2 regions of the Paenibacillus sp. FSL H8-0548 genome follow, and region 1 is predicted to be linked to the other one. Evidence: a T-box and tRNA genes for the amino acid it is inferred to sense, from the RefSeq annotation. Region 1 holds a T-box; the other holds one or more tRNA genes.
What was found. The T-box of region 1 lies ahead of tyrS (tyrosine--tRNA ligase). A T-box ahead of a tRNA ligase gene usually reads a tRNA of that ligase, here a tRNA-Tyr.
Positions count from the first base shown of each region.

Region 2: it encodes a tRNA-Tyr, which carries the amino acid that the T-box ahead of tyrS (tyrosine--tRNA ligase) is inferred to sense. The anticodon was not compared.

Region 1 is NZ_CP152049.1:2,609,035-2,616,775, forward strand. It holds gene MHI37_RS10830 (rhamnogalacturonan lyase B N-terminal domain-containing protein) at 1-1,458, opposite strand, end outside; T-box leader at 1,731-1,954, shown strand; gene tyrS (tyrosine--tRNA ligase) at 2,074-3,333, shown strand; gene MHI37_RS10840 (glycoside hydrolase family 88 protein) at 3,717-4,961, opposite strand; gene MHI37_RS10845 (tautomerase family protein) at 5,207-5,392, shown strand; gene MHI37_RS10850 (ABC transporter permease subunit) at 5,398-6,300, shown strand; gene MHI37_RS10855 (carbohydrate ABC transporter permease) at 6,332-7,189, shown strand; gene MHI37_RS10860 (extracellular solute-binding protein) at 7,339-7,741, shown strand, end outside.
Region 2 is NZ_CP152049.1:190,715-198,455, reverse strand. It holds gene MHI37_RS00955 (DUF4179 domain-containing protein) at 1-131, opposite strand, end outside; gene MHI37_RS00950 (sigma-70 family RNA polymerase sigma factor) at 76-657, opposite strand; gene ugpC (sn-glycerol-3-phosphate ABC transporter ATP-binding protein UgpC) at 857-1,978, opposite strand; gene MHI37_RS00940 (helix-turn-helix domain-containing protein) at 2,068-3,207, opposite strand; gene MHI37_RS00935 (MraY family glycosyltransferase) at 3,323-4,270, opposite strand; gene ssuE (NADPH-dependent FMN reductase) at 4,556-5,107, shown strand; tRNA gene MHI37_RS00925 (tRNA-Lys) at 5,343-5,418, opposite strand; tRNA gene MHI37_RS00920 (tRNA-Tyr) at 5,437-5,521, opposite strand; tRNA gene MHI37_RS00915 (tRNA-Phe) at 5,560-5,635, opposite strand; tRNA gene MHI37_RS00910 (tRNA-Asp) at 5,652-5,728, opposite strand; tRNA gene MHI37_RS00905 (tRNA-Val) at 5,764-5,839, opposite strand; tRNA gene MHI37_RS00900 (tRNA-Met) at 5,863-5,939, opposite strand; rRNA gene MHI37_RS00895 (23S ribosomal RNA) at 6,092-7,741, opposite strand, start outside.

The DNA of each region.
Region 1 (7,741 bases):
CGTAAAGCTGCGGCTATTAGGCTGGGAGGACGCGCTAGGATTGCTCATGCTGTTTCCGTTTATTGTCACACTCGGTCGACCACCATTATAAGCTGTTGTAATGCCAATTCTTAGAGTATGCGAAGCGGCTGCTTGTGTTGAATTAAGATTAAATGTAATCGTGGTAGGAGAATTTTGCCCACGGAACTGAATGGCAGGGAATTTATTAGTGGCGCTGCCAATTGCGTAAGATACTGGCCCCCAGCTAGGATTGCGGCTATCGGACGGATGGCGAATCGTAATCGTCTGCCCATTCAGCAGGTCATTTGGAGTACCGTCCCAATTTCCGATTCTCCATATTGCCGAAGCTGCGCTTGGATCGCTGTTAATCGTACGTGAGTTTAGTGTCGTGGTTGCTCCGCCGTTCACGGTTACTGATTCTGTATAAACAGCCAGCTCGCCTTTATAGACCGTCATCGTATAACTGCCTGGAATCAAGCCGTATTTTAAGGCTGCTCCGCTTGAGCTTGCTGTCGTCCAATATTGTGCGTTGCTGTTGGCGAAGCCAACGGTGTAAGTATAGCTGCTGTCCATGCCAAACAAGCCATTGAGCACAATATTGCCGCGAGTTGACACCCATCCAGTCAAACCTAAGCCAGACATCCAGCTAAAGTCAGGCACACTAGGTGTTGAGCCGTTGGTAAACACTAAAGCATAAGGCCCGTGCAGCCCCATTCTCCAGCTCTCTGTTTGAGCGTGACCTGAGTTCATATAATTGTAAACTTCGGTATCAGTTCCGCTTTGAAACTGAATGTCGCGGAAGAAAGGTCCGCCAGAGCTTTTTTCACGATTGCCATAAGCCATAAATACGCCCACGCCTGAGCCAGTAACCCCGCGAATGGTTAAATTCTTTGCTTGATCATTGCCATAATATTTTGAAGTTGTGTAGCCATTGGAGTAGCCAAACACATCGGAGCTTTCAACTGCGCCTACATTATTGCGGATATTGGAGTTGGCAGGAACGCTCGTAAGCACGCTGCCATTGCCGCGAAAAATATAACGCAGCTCGCCTACAGATGGCTCGGCAGTCACATACGTTGCCATATAGATAATGTTTTCTCCGCCACGAGAGGAATAGTAGTGAGTTAGCGTTGAAGTTGCCGCGGTAATGAGTACGGTGGAGCCTGAGGGAGATTTGCTCCATGTTACAGTTGCCGAGCCTAAACCTGATCCGATATGTGATGCTTTACTTGATCCGCATAGTTGAACTCCATTTAATTTGCATGAAATCATATCGCCATTTGACTTGTTAATCGTGTACTCCAATCCGGCCCCTGTATTAACCACAATTGTGGAGCCATTGTCTGTCACTCCCACGGTTGCTGCCTGTACAGTTGAGGTCGGAATGAATAAGACGGTAACTACTAAAGCCAACACTAGAAGCATGCTGATTGTCTTGCGTGATACACTTGCCAACATAAACGAATCCCTCCATTCATTATTACCATTGGCAGCCCAAAAGTTAACGCTTACACAAAGCTTTGAATCACGTGGAGGCAACAATTCGTCGTAAGCGGTATGACTGCCAAAGATATGATTTAGTATAGTATTGAATTATTGATGCAAGTAGCAAAAAATCAGACTTTATTCATCACTAATCATTGCATTAATGTTAGGTGAGAGATTCCATATGTGTCTGCCTTATTGACAATGATTTTGCAGTTCAGCTATACTGACAATAATCTTATAGAAAATATACGTTGAAAGAGCCCAGTAGCAGCTTTGTCCATGTTATAGAAAGTCAGGGGTTGATGGAACCTGATACACACAAGGACTGCGAATTACACTCTGGAGTATCTTGGGTAATGCCAAGCGGTGCTAGCGATCGATATTTCGCTGAAAGTGGTATGAACAGTGCTTTATAGGCTGTTGATGCAATTTGGGTGGTAACACGGTTTATTCAATCGTCCCTATGTCTACAATAGACAAGGGGGCGATTTTTTATTTGGAATTTTACCGTTGCGGAGCCCGCGCTTATGTCATTTCAACGTGAAATCTTAGGAAAATTACTTTTTACAAAGGAGCTGTATCGCTTTGAACATTATTGACGAACTCGAGTGGCGCGATGCCATTAACCAGCAGACGGATGCGGAGGGCTTGCGCGAATTAACGAATAAGAAGGCGGTTTCGCTCTATTGCGGCGTTGATCCGACGGGCGACAGCATGCATATCGGTCATTTGATTCCGTTCATGATGCTGAAGCGGTTTCAATTAGCTGGACATCGGCCAGTCATTCTGATTGGTGGTGCAACGGGCACGATTGGTGATCCAAGCGGTCGTCAGACCGAGCGTTCGCTGCAAACGATGGAGCAGGTGCAAGCGAATGTTGATGCCTTGACAGCGCAGTTGAAGAAGCTGTTTGTAACCGAAGGCGACAATCAGGTTCGCATGGTCAATAACTATGACTGGACACATAAAATTAATGTCATCGATTTCCTACGCGATTACGGCAAAAACTTTAGCATCAATACGATGCTAGCCAAAGATGTCGTATCGAGTAGGCTCGACAGCGGCATTTCGTTCACCGAATTCGCTTACCAAATACTGCAGTCGCTTGACTACCTGCATCTTTACCAGCATGAGGATGTTCAGCTTCAAATCGGTGGATCTGATCAGTGGGGCAATATTACGAGCGGTCTTGATCTCATTCGCAAAAAAGAAGGCTCGGAAGCAGTAGCTTTTGGTCTTACGATTCCACTTATGCTGAAAGCAGACGGTACGAAATTTGGCAAAACAGCAGGCGGTGCAGTATGGCTTGATCCGAATCAAACGACTCCGTTCGAATTCTATCAGTTCTGGGCGAATACGGATGATCGTGACGTTGTGAAGTACTTGAAGTTCTTCACCTTCCTCAATAAAGAGGCCATTGAAGCACTGGATGAGAAGGTGAAAAGCGAGCCTCATAAACGTGCTGCGCAAATCGCGTTGGCGGAAGAAATGACGAAATTTGTTCATGGTGAAGAAATGCTGGAGCAGGCGAAGCGAATTACGGCAGCATTGTTCAGCGGGGATATCCGCTCGCTCACAGCTGATGAAATTGAGCAAGGCTTTAAGGAAATGCCAACCTATACAGCTGACAAAGAACCGAAAAACATCGTTGATTGGCTAGTAGAGCTTGGCATTGAGCCTTCCAAGCGCCAAGCGCGCGAAGATATTACGAATGGCGCGATCTCGATGAATGGCGAGCGAGTTAGCGATCTAGAGCTGAGTGTAACTGCTGACCATGCTATCGGCGGACGGTTTATAATTATTCGCAAAGGCAAGAAGAACTACAGCCTTGTGAAATTGACCTAGAATTAAGCGCTAATACGAGATTAGGGTGTTCCATAAGCCATGAATTTGGCTAGGGCATCCTTTTTTTGGTTCCAAGTAGTGGCAGGTTACGGTCATTCGGGCGTGATAAGCCCACATAGGTGCTTATGACAGCAAAACAGCTTACTTTCTCGAGTGATAAGCACCTATGCGTGCTTATGAGGTGGATTTAGTGGTGGGATACGGCCATCTGGGCGCGATAAGCCCACATAGGTGCTTATAGCAGGAAAAGAGCTAACTTTCTTGTGCGATAAGCACCTATATGTGCTTATGAGGTGGATTGAGCGAAAGCTAATGAACCCACTCATATAGAAATGAATGAGTAGGTTCATTAGCCCTAAGTATAATCTGCTCAGGCAGTGAAGCTAAAAAATACGGTAATCCCAGCTGGTGAGCTTGGCTGCCGCTTCCAAGAAAAAGTAGTCGCCATAGATGAGCGATACGTTGATATTGGAGCCTGCTGGCAAGTTGCCGGTCGCTTCGCGGAGTATTCCTTCGTAGCTGGGCTCATCCCATGAGGCGTATCGCTCAGAGAGCGACATCAGGATGCGTTCTGCTTGACGATAATATAGATCTTGTTCTGCGAACGGCACCAGCACAGCAAGCTCCAGCAGTCCAGATGCCGCGCATGCGGCTGCCGAGGTGTCGCGCGGCACCTTAGCTACAGCATCTCTGCCGACTTTGTGCGCAGACAGAGGGTTGAAGACTCTATTATCGGTACCTGATTCCAAAGTGGAATCTGCATCCGTAATCCGACTCGATTCAGCTGGGATTGCGCGGAAGTCCCAAACCGGTACAGCGTCATTTTCGGTAGCTGCTAGGAAGAAATGGGCTATCTGCTTGGCTGCATCTAGATAGCGGGGCACTCGTGTATAGCGGTATACAACGGCAAGGCCATGCAGTGCCCATGCAGCGCCGCGGCTCCAGGCCGAATCGGGACCGAAGCCTTGACCGCCGATGCTAGCGAGAAACGCTCCGCTCTCGGGATCAAAGCTGCAAATGTGGCGGACTGAACCGTCTGGACGGATAAAGTGTTCCAAAATGGTATCCGCATGCGCCTGGGCAATATGACGGAAGCGAGGGTCATCTAATTCCTCGGCTGCCCATAGCAGCAAGGCTAGGTTCATAGCAGAATCTATAATCGCCCAGCCGGTGTTGCCAGCGTTCCAAACGGTTTTGTCCTTTACCGGGTTCCAAGCCCGAATGAACTGGCCTGCAAGGTTGAATCGCCCCGCAAGCAGATTAGCAGCGTGCAGTCCGCGCCGCCTAGCATCAGCATCGCCGGTCAGCTTATATTTAATAACGGCTGTCGGCAAGAACTGAAACCCTACATCATGATGAAAGTTGTTATCCTCCCCAAGCTTCTGCTCCAGCCTAATATCAAAGTCCCAGGCACGCTCAAGGTAGCAATTCTTTCCTGTACGACTATACATGATCCACAGCATGCCGGGCCAGAATCCCGAGGTCCACCAATCAAGCCGAGTCGAATCATAGATGCCTTCCACCGTCGCATGCGGCGATTTGTCGTTCAACTGAGTTAGCATGCGTTCGATTTTACACTCAAGCCTCATCCATAATTCGGTCTTTTTTTCCTCGCTAAGCCTACTCATTTATTCTGATCCCTCCGCAGTAACAGGATAGTTTGCGCCCCTATTGTGGCACATATCTTTGTGAATTTCTATACATGCAGCGATAGTCCTGCAAAGAACAACAGCCCACCTAAAAAGAAGCCAAGCTGCCGGTTTATTGCCTAAAAAAAACACAAACAAAGCGATAAGACTCCATTGTTAGGTCGATTCATTCTTTATAGGATAAAGGCATAACTCAAATCAGCATGGATAGGAGGGCAAAGCCTATGCCGCAAATAACGATTAAAATGTACGAGGGCCGCACAGACGAGCAGAAGGAAGAGATTACCGTTGTTTTTACTCGTGAACTGTCTAGAATTATCGAACGGGAGCCGGAATTCATCAGCATCGAATTTCATGAAATACCAATTGACGAGCATGCGCCTGCAAATTTGCGCAAGAAAATGGGGTGAGAGCGATGCTTAGGATGCAGTATATGTGGAAATACAAAGCGCTCTATTTTATCTCGATTCCGGGCATTCTGTTTTTCCTATTGTTCAAATACGTTCCACTGTTTGGTACGGTGATCGCCTTCCAAAATTACAATCTGTTCACCGGCTTCAAAGGAAGCCCATGGGTAGGGCTGGCGCATTTCAAGCGGATGTTCAGTCATTATGATTTTCTCCGCATTCTTGGCAATACGCTGATTCTCGGTATCTATGACATGGTGTTCGCATTTACAGCGCCGATCGTACTGGCACTCTTATTGAACGAGGTGAGGCTTGCGTTTTATAAGAAGATCGTACAGACGATCATCTATGCACCGCATTTTCTTTCATGGGTAATTGTAAGCGGTATCTTTGTTGGTGTTCTATCACCCTCCTCGGGTGTCGTCAACACGATCATCGGTTGGTTTGGGATGGAGCCCATTTATTTTCTAGGTGAGGATTCGTACATTCGCACCATTCTAGTCAGCTCGGGCTTGTGGCGGGATATAGGCTGGGGAACGATTATTTATCTTGCAGCACTGGCCGGTATCAATCCGGATTTGTATGAGGCGGCGGAGATGGATGGAGCAAGCAGATGGAGGCAGACGCTCGCAATTACACTTCCAGCGCTGCTTCCAGTCATTACCATTCTATTTCTCCTTAAGATCGGTGATTTTCTAGACTACGGATTTGAGAGAGTGTTTGTCTTCCAGAATCCGCTCAATCTCCAGAACAGCGAAATTCTCGACACGTATATTTACAAGGCGGGCCTCAAACAAATGCAATACAGCTATGCTACTGCGATTGGACTGTTCAAGTCCGTCGTCGGCCTTACTCTACTTTCTATCGCCAACTTTATGAGCAAAAAAGCGACCGGCGAATCGCTGTATTAAGGGGGGACAGCAGTTGAACAGACACGAATCGATGAGCCGCAAACTATTTCATATTTTTAACTATAGCTTCCTTACACTGCTGGGATTAATGATGTTCCTCCCATTCATGAACGTCATTGCGCAGTCGCTTAGCAGCGCCGGTGCGATCGATCGGGGAGAAGTGATGTTCTGGCCGGTTGAATTCACCACTCGTTATTATGAATATGTATTTGATGATGTATCCATATGGAGAGCATTCAGCGTGACGGTGTACATTACAGTTATGGGTACGCTTATTAATCTGATTATGACCGCATCGCTTGCGTATCCCCTGTCTAGGCAGGAATATGTCGGCAGAACTTACATTTTAATTTTTGTTCTAATGACGATGATCTTCAGCGCACCGCTGATTCCGCAGTTTATTCTCATGCGGGAGGTTGGTTTAGTGAATACGCTTTGGGCGCTCATGCTGCCGACGGCGATCAGTGCCTTTAACCTATTCGTGCTGCGCTCGTTTTTCGCTCAAATTCCGCATGAGCTGATTGATTCCTCACGAATCGATGGCTGCAGCGAGCTGCGTACTTTATGGAGCATCGTCCTGCCGCTGTCTAAGCCGGCTCTCGCAACGGTAGGCATTTTCTACTCCGTTACGAACTGGAACAAGTATATGGATGCCCTGTATTATATTAATGATGTTAAGAAATACCCTTTGCAGGTAAAATTAAGACAGATGCTTATTACAGACGATCTAACGGATACGGGCAATCTTGCGTTTGAGGCGGCTTCGCAATCGGTTCAGGGCGTGCAAATGGCCGTTATTCTAGTGGCAACTATTCCAATTATTATGGTATATCCGTTTCTGCAGCGATATTTCATCAAGGGAATGATGATCGGATCAATTAAATCATAAAGCAGCAGCACCATACCGGCGCATACTAAAAAAAAGACAAACACAGCTAAACGGAGTCCATTGTGAGGTTGCAGGCATTGCTTCTAAACTAGAAATGTAAGCGCTGTACTGAATAAAGTAAGTACCATCTAACGAAAAGAGGGGATTCTATGAAAAAGATTTTGGTACGTGCGATGATCATGGTTTTAACGCTTGCGGTATTTACGGGCTGCAGCAGCAATAATGCGGGCAGCAATTCCAAAGGCAGCTCAGGCGAGAAGCCAGCGACAAATGCGCCAGGCGAAGAGAAGGCAGCGGAGCCTGTCAAGTTCTCGATCTCCATGCGAACACTCAACGTAGCCTATGTAGAGAAGAACCCAGACATTAACAAAGACAAATACGTACTTGAGCTGGAGAAAATGACGAACTCAGATCTTGATATCCGTCTCATTCCACACAATGAATATCAAGATAAAATGATTCAAATGTTCGCAACGAATGACATCCCTGACGTGGTGCAGGGCAGCGGCGGCATAAGCGGTCCTGAGCTTGCGGGTGCAGTAGAGAACGGTG
Region 2 (7,741 bases), 2.4 Mb from region 1:
TCAAGTCCTCCGAGCATAGCAGAATCCAGTGCAGCATCAGGCAGTCTCTCAAGCTCAAGATATACTCGCTCAGCATCAGTCAGAAGCGCTCGATTGACTTGACCCATTGCCTCGCTCGTTTGCTCGTTCATACGATCTCTCCCCCTCTTCTTCTGCCATATGAAACCTTAACATTTTCAAAGCTTTATTTAGCCAGGTTCGAATCGTGCCATCAGGTTTCTCCAGCAGCTCAGCAATTTCTGTAATCGTCATATCTCGATAATATTTGAGTGTGATCACCATTCGATATTTCGGTGGAAGCAGCTTTACCTGTGCCGCCATATCCAGCCGCAGTGCTGCTTCTATCCCCTCAGTTACGTCGAACTGCTGTGAAGTATCCTCTGTTGGACGCTCCCTTAACTGCTTCTTCTTAGTGTCCATGCATACCCGAATTAAGATTCTAATCGTCCATGTTGTAAAAAATCGCGGTTCCTTCAAGGTATGGCGTTTTATCCATATGCGACAAACGGTCTCTTGTATCGCCTCTAAAGCATCTGGCTCGTTCCGCATATAGGAATAGGCAATACCGTACATTTGATGCTTATCCAGTTCTATCCGCTCCAGCAGTGCTGCTTCATCATCACGTATAGCCCTAGAAGCCAAGTCATCTCTATTCATACCCATCCTCCTCTAGACAACCTGCAGCCCATTCCGCTCTCCTTCTATCTTCGTTTTGTATTAGACCGCTGAAGGCAACAAACGGTTTTCTTTTTTTATTTTGAGAATAAGCAAACTGCTCTTAGCAAAACAAATATACTATTCTGCACAAAAAAAAGAACGGTCGAATAGCTCGACCGTTCTTCTTTCATACTATTTATTAAGCTTCGAAAATGTTAAGTTCTGTTGTTTTGTCGAACAAATGAACTTTGTTCATGTCAAGCGCAAGCTTAACGCTTGTGCCATCGCGTAAACCAGAGCGGCCATCAACACGAGCGATAACTGTGTCATTACCGATACCGTTCAGGTACAAGTACATTTCGTGACCAAGGTTTTCAGCAACCTCAACATTCGCATTTACGATTGTTTGTGGTGATGCTTCCAAGAATACTGGCTCTTCGTGAAGATCCTCTGGACGAATTCCAAGAATTACTTCTTTGCCGATGTAACCTTTCGAGCGAAGTGCTGCTGATTTGCCTTCAGGAACTACTACGTCAACGCCGCTTGCTTTGAAGCGAAGCGCGCCGCCTTGCTCTGTAAGCATACCACTGATAAAGTTCATCGAAGGAGCCCCGATAAAGCCAGCTACGAAGATGTTTACTGGGTGGTTGTACAGCTCTTCAGGAGAAGCTGTTTGTTGAATGAAGCCATCCTTCATTACAACGATACGATCGCCCATTGTCATTGCTTCGATTTGGTCATGCGTTACGTAGATCGTAGTTGTTTCAAGACGTTTTGTAAGCTTGCTGATTTCAGCACGCATTTGTCCACGAAGTTTCGCGTCCAAGTTGGAAAGCGGCTCATCCATCAAGAATACTTGCGGCTCACGAACGATTGCGCGTCCTAGAGCGACACGTTGACGTTGACCACCGGAAAGTGCTTTTGGTTTACGGTCAAGCAAATGCTCGATATCTAGAATTTTAGCAGCTTCACGAACACGTTTGTCGATGTCTGCTTTTTTGAATTTACGAAGTTTAAGGCCGAAAGCCATGTTTTGATAAACGTTCATATGTGGGTACAAAGCGTACGATTGGAATACCATCGCGATATCACGGTCTTTAGGAGCAACGTCGTTCACAAGGCGATCGCCGATGAACAATTTGCCTTCGGAAATTTCTTCAAGGCCTGCAATCATACGAAGAGTTGTCGATTTACCGCAACCAGATGGTCCGACCAATACGAGAAACTCTTTGTCTTTAATATCTAAGTTAACGTCAGTAACCGATGCTTTGTCAGTACCCGGGTATTTTTTGTAAATGCCTTCTAAACGTACGCCTGCCATGATAATTTTCCCCCTAGAAAGAAATTTCGTTATGCCTATATCTTATCCCACACAGAAGCTTGTGACTATGCACAAACTTTACAAAAAAACTAATTTCTTTTCGTCACTTTGTACAATAGTAATATGATTTTGACCAGTACTGCATCTCTAAACTGACGAACATCCAATCCAGTCTCTTGTTTAAGCTTGTCTAATCGATATAACAGCGTATTACGATGAATGTATAATTTCTTTGCCGTCTCGCTAACATTGCAATCCAGCGTAAAGAAGGTTTCTAATGTGCTGAGCATTTCCGATTCCACGAACAAATCCGCTCGTTTAAGCGACTGCTCGAGGTATTTGGATCGCTGCACCTCTGGAATGGCATTTAATAATCGCTCCAGCTGCAGCATCCACGGTAAATGGATATTGGTTCCGATATGAAACTTACGGCCTAAATTAACCGTTTCACGCAGCAGCATCGTCGTTTCAAGCATTCCTTTAGCCGGTGTTGTTGGATGAGCAACCGCTAGATGGCATTCTCCAATCCATTCACTGGCTAACATCTCATGCAATCCGAAGCCTATAGAAGCTAAGCTTTCCTCAAGCGTCTCTTCCTCAAGTTCCTCGAATGCATCCGAATCCTCATCCTTCAACAACGATATCGATCCCCAAATCAACCATTCCTGAGTCTTCAGCGGAATAAGCAGCACATCATCCGACATAAATGAGCGGAGAAGCTTCTCAAGCTCTGAGTATGTCGCTTGCTTAGTGCCATGCTGCTCGGTGACAAGCAGGAATGGAATCATTTCATTGAACAAACGGCTGCCCGCCGTCAAATGATCCGGTAAGGAATAGACAGGCTCATCGGACTCCAACTGCTTCTGAATCCACTCCCCAAGCTTTAGGGCATGTCTCTCTGTTTCGGAGAGCGTCGATAATTTGTTTTCCTTAGCGCCAGCATGAAGCTGCAGCGTCCAGCTTATCAATTCTTTTTCAGTCTCATTAAGCGATTTGCTTTCAATTTCCAATACGTCTACTTCATATTCATTGAATGAAATAATAATCCATGTATTTCCTTCTTTTTCTACCCTTTGGCCTTCCATAGGAGACGCTGTTGTATGTTCGCCTAGCCATACCTTTTCGGCAGTGCTGACTAACTCACTCCACTCCGCTATTGATTTCGAAACAGCATGTACCGGACAATTCAAAATGTGCTGCAGTGGCTTCAACCAGTCTGTCTTGCTCATTTCTCTATCTCCAATCTCCTCAAGCGTCAGCGGTTGAATAAGTTAAAAAGCTTATTTCCACTTCTAAGATGAATAACGCTTTTTCTCGTCATTGTACCACATGCGACCATCGAATTCAGCTTATCACTAGTAAAAGAATGATCGACAGCAGCGCAAACAAAGCGGCAATGAGGTATAGAAACGATACCGTTTGTACTTGACTCAAACCCCATTTCATCAATATATGATGTGTGTGCAGCTTGTCTGCTCGGTGCAGGCTCTTCCCGCTGATTAATCTGCGCAGCATCACATAAGCTGTATCGAATATAGGCAGCCCAAGTGCAAGCAGCGGAACAAGCAGTGAAATAAACGTAGCTCTTTTGGATGTTCCAGCTACTGCAATAACGGCCAGCGTAAAGCCTAAAAAGGTCGCACCAGCATCTCCCATAAAAATTCGCGCCGGATAAAAATTATGTACCAGGAATCCAAAAGAAACACCTGCTACAATAACCGCAAGAATGGCTGTGCTGGATTGTCCTTTAATCAGCGCTAAAGTTAATAGCGTAAGCGCGGAAAGCGTACAAACTCCTGATGCGAGCCCATCCACCCCGTCTATAAAATTGATCATATTAATTAACCCAAACACCCATAGCATCGTCGTAAGCCACGAGAACCAGTCTGGAAACCAAATAAACTGATTTGTAACCGGATTTGTTATTCCTGCGATACTAATATGAAACATACTCGGTATAGAAGCAGTCGCGATATAAAGAATGAGGCGAGGCCACACAGGAAAATCCTTTCCCTTCGCCTTTGTGCCGTCATCTATTAGCCCGATAATGACGAGTACCGTCCCTCCCGTCACTATCGTCCAAGTCAAAGGTGTGAACCCGATAAAAATAAACATCGTAATGACACAGCCAACAAAAATAGCCGCTCCTCCCATTAGAGGTATCGGCTCATTATGAATTTTTCTATGATTGGGACGATCTACAAAACCAAGGTGCAAAGCAAGCATCCGAAGCGGTGGCACACTTGCAAATACAATCGCAAAGCTGATTAATGCTGCTAAACCGTATACCATTGCAGCTACCCCTTTTTGTATATTTTTCTGTATGTATACATTGTTCCCTTAAATCGATAAAATACAAGGTGAAACGGCTATCGCCGTCCTTTGGTGGCACCAGCGCCTTTCATTCCCAGAAATATAGGAAAGTATGAAGAAATGTCATACTTTCCTATATTTCAAGAAACGATCAAAACCCGTTTGACCAAAATGCCCTATTTATGGTAGGATTTAATCAAAGTTTATTTATCGGAATAATGTATATTTAAACTACTATTTAAATGTGAAAGAGGAGTGCTGCACATGACCAAAATCGTTATCATCTCAGGTAGTCCGAACGCTTCATCACGCCTAAATGGAATTACACAATATGTAGAGCAGCAATTAATAGAGAAGGCTCATTCCGTCAATGTCATTACCGTCGTCGCTTTACCAGCGGAAGATCTCATTCATGCACAATTTGGCAGTCCAGCAATTGTAGAAGCTAATAAGTTAGTCGAAGAAGCGGATGCAGTCATTATTGCTAGCCCTGTCTACAAAGCCTCCTTTACAGGCGTATTGAAAACATTTTTGGATTTGCTTCCGCAAAAAGGGCTTGATGGCAAAATTATTGCTCCTCTATTTATTGGCGGTACAATTGCCCATTTGTTATCCATCGATTATTCCCTTAAACCGGTACTGGCATCCATGGGTGCTAAACTATTCGTTAGCGGCGTTTATGCTGTAGATTCTCAAATTAATCGTACACAGGAGCCGAACGAAGCGCCCGTATTTGAATTAAGCGAGGACCTCACATTCCGACTATCAGAAACAGTTAACGAGCTTATAAGCGAGCTTTCACTCCGAGCAAAATAATTTTAAACAAGGTGAAACGGCTGTCGCCGTCCTTTGGCGGCCCCAGCGCGTTTCATTCCCAGAAATATAGAGTTAGTATGGAGAAATGATATGCTTTCCTATATTTTAAAGAAAAGGAGCGATCTCCATAAGGCATAATGCCTTATGGAGATCGCTCCTTTTTTGAAGCCTATAAAATCAAAAAAACCGAAGATCACTAGATCATCAGCTACAATTACATATTATATTCAAAAAATGGTGAGCCATGTAGGATTCGAACCTACGACACCCTGATTAAAAGTCAGGTGCTCTACCAACTGAGCTAATGGCTCTTGATGTAAAAAAGGAAATGGTGGAGGATGATGGATTCGAACCACCGAACTCAGAGAGAGCAGATTTACAGTCTGCCGTGTTTAGCCACTTCACTAATCCTCCATACTATTACTTATTTTCCGTCGCAACGAAAAATAAAGTGGTGGCTCGGGACGGAATCGAACCGCCGACACGAGGATTTTCAGTCCTCTGCTCTACCGACTGAGCTACCGAGCCTTACTTTAAAGAAAAATGGCGGAGCTGACGGGATTCGAACCCGCGGTCTCCTGCGTGACAGGCAGGCATGTTGGGCCACTACACCACAGCTCCAAGTGGATTCGGTTAAATACCGAATAAGTAAATAATGGTGGAGGATGACGGGATCGAACCGCCGACCCTCTGCTTGTAAGGCAGATGCTCTCCCAGCTGAGCTAATCCTCCAGATATTTCACTAAAAAAGGTAATGGTAGCGGCGAAGGGGATCGAACCCCCGACCTCACGGGTATGAACCGTACGCTCTAGCCAGCTGAGCTACACCGCCACGCTTGTCCCCCGAATAGTTGTCGTTTGCAGCGTTCGGGGACGCTAGCAAAGTCAGAACATTACGCCCTGAAAACTGGATACGAAAGTTAGGTTTGCTGAAAACCTGTTCTGCTGCTGTCTACTGGATGTATGGGTCACAGTAAACGTGTTTAGGATAAGCCCTCGACCGATTAGTATTCGTCAGCTACACACATTGCTGTGCTTCCACCCCGAACCTATCAACCTCGTCGTCTTCAAGGGGTCTTACATACTGGGAAATCTCATCTTGAGGGGGGCTTCGCGCTTAGATGCTTTCAGCGCTTATCCCGTCCGTACTTGGCTACCCAGCGGTGCTCCTGGCGGAACAACTGGTACACCAGCGGTACGTCCATCCCGGTCCTCTCGTACTAAGGACAGCTCCTCTCAAATTTCCTGCGCCCGCGACAGATAGGGACCGAACTGTCTCACGACGTTCTGAACCCAGCTCGCGTACCGCTTTAATGGGCGAACAGCCCAACCCTTGGGACCTACTTCAGCCCCAGGATGCGATGAGCCGACATCGAGGTGCCAAACCTCCCCGTCGATGTGGACTCTTGGGGGAGATAAGCCTGTTATCCCCAGGGTAGCTTTTATCCGTTGAGCGATGGCCCTTCCATTCGGTACCACCGGATCACTAAGCCCGACTTTCGTCCCTGCTCGACTTGTAGGTCTCGCAGTCAAGCTCCCTTATGCCTTTGCACTCTGCGAATGATTTCCAACCATTCTGAGGGAACCTTTGGGCGCCTCCGTTACATTTTAGGAGGCGACCGCCCCAGTCAAACTGTCCACCTGACACGGTCCCCGAACCGGTTTCACGGTTCTAGGTTAGAACTCCGATACGATCAGGGTGGTATCCCAACGGTGCCTCCACACAAGCTGGCGCTCATGCTTCGTAGGCTCCCACCTATCCTGTACAGATCGTACCAAAGTTCAATATCAAGTTACAGTAAAGCTCCATGGGGTCTTTCCGTCTTGTCGCGGGTAACCTGCATCTTCACAGGTATTAAAATTTCACCGGATCTCTCGTTGAGACAGCGCCCAAGTCGTTACGCCATTCGTGCGGGTCAGAATTTACCTGACAAGGAATTTCGCTACCTTAGGACCGTTATAGTTACGGCCGCCGTTTACTGGGGCTTCGGTTCACAGCTTCGGGTTACCCCTAACCGCTCCCCTTAACCTTCCAGCACCGGGCAGGCGTCAGCCCGTATACTTCGCCTTACGGCTTCGCACAGACCTGTGTTTTTGCTAAACAGTCGCTTGGGCCTTTTCACTGCGGCCCCCTCGGGCTATTCACCCTACCGAGGCACCTCTTCTCCCGAAGTTACGAGGTCATTTTGCCGAGTTCCTTAACGAGAGTTCTTCCGCGCGCCTTAGCATACTCTGCTCGCCTACCTGTGTCGGTTTGCGGTACGGGCACCTAGATCTCACTAGAGGCTTTTCTTGACAGCCGGAGTACATGACCTTCGCTACTGTAATTTTCGCTCCCCATCACAGCCCAGCCTAATAGTGTGCGGATTTGCCTACACACTAGCCTCACTGCTTAGACGGACTATTCCATCAGTCCGCGTCACTGCCCTTCTGTGTCACCCCATTGCTCAAACAATCTTCGGTGGTACAGGAATTTCAACCTGTTGTCCATCCACTACGCCTTTCGGCCTCGCGTTAGGTCCCGACTTACCCTGAGAGGACGAGCCTTCCTCAGGAACCCTTAGGCTTTCGGCGGACAAGATTCTCACTTGTCTTTTCGTTACTCATACCGGCATTCTCACTTGAATACAGTCC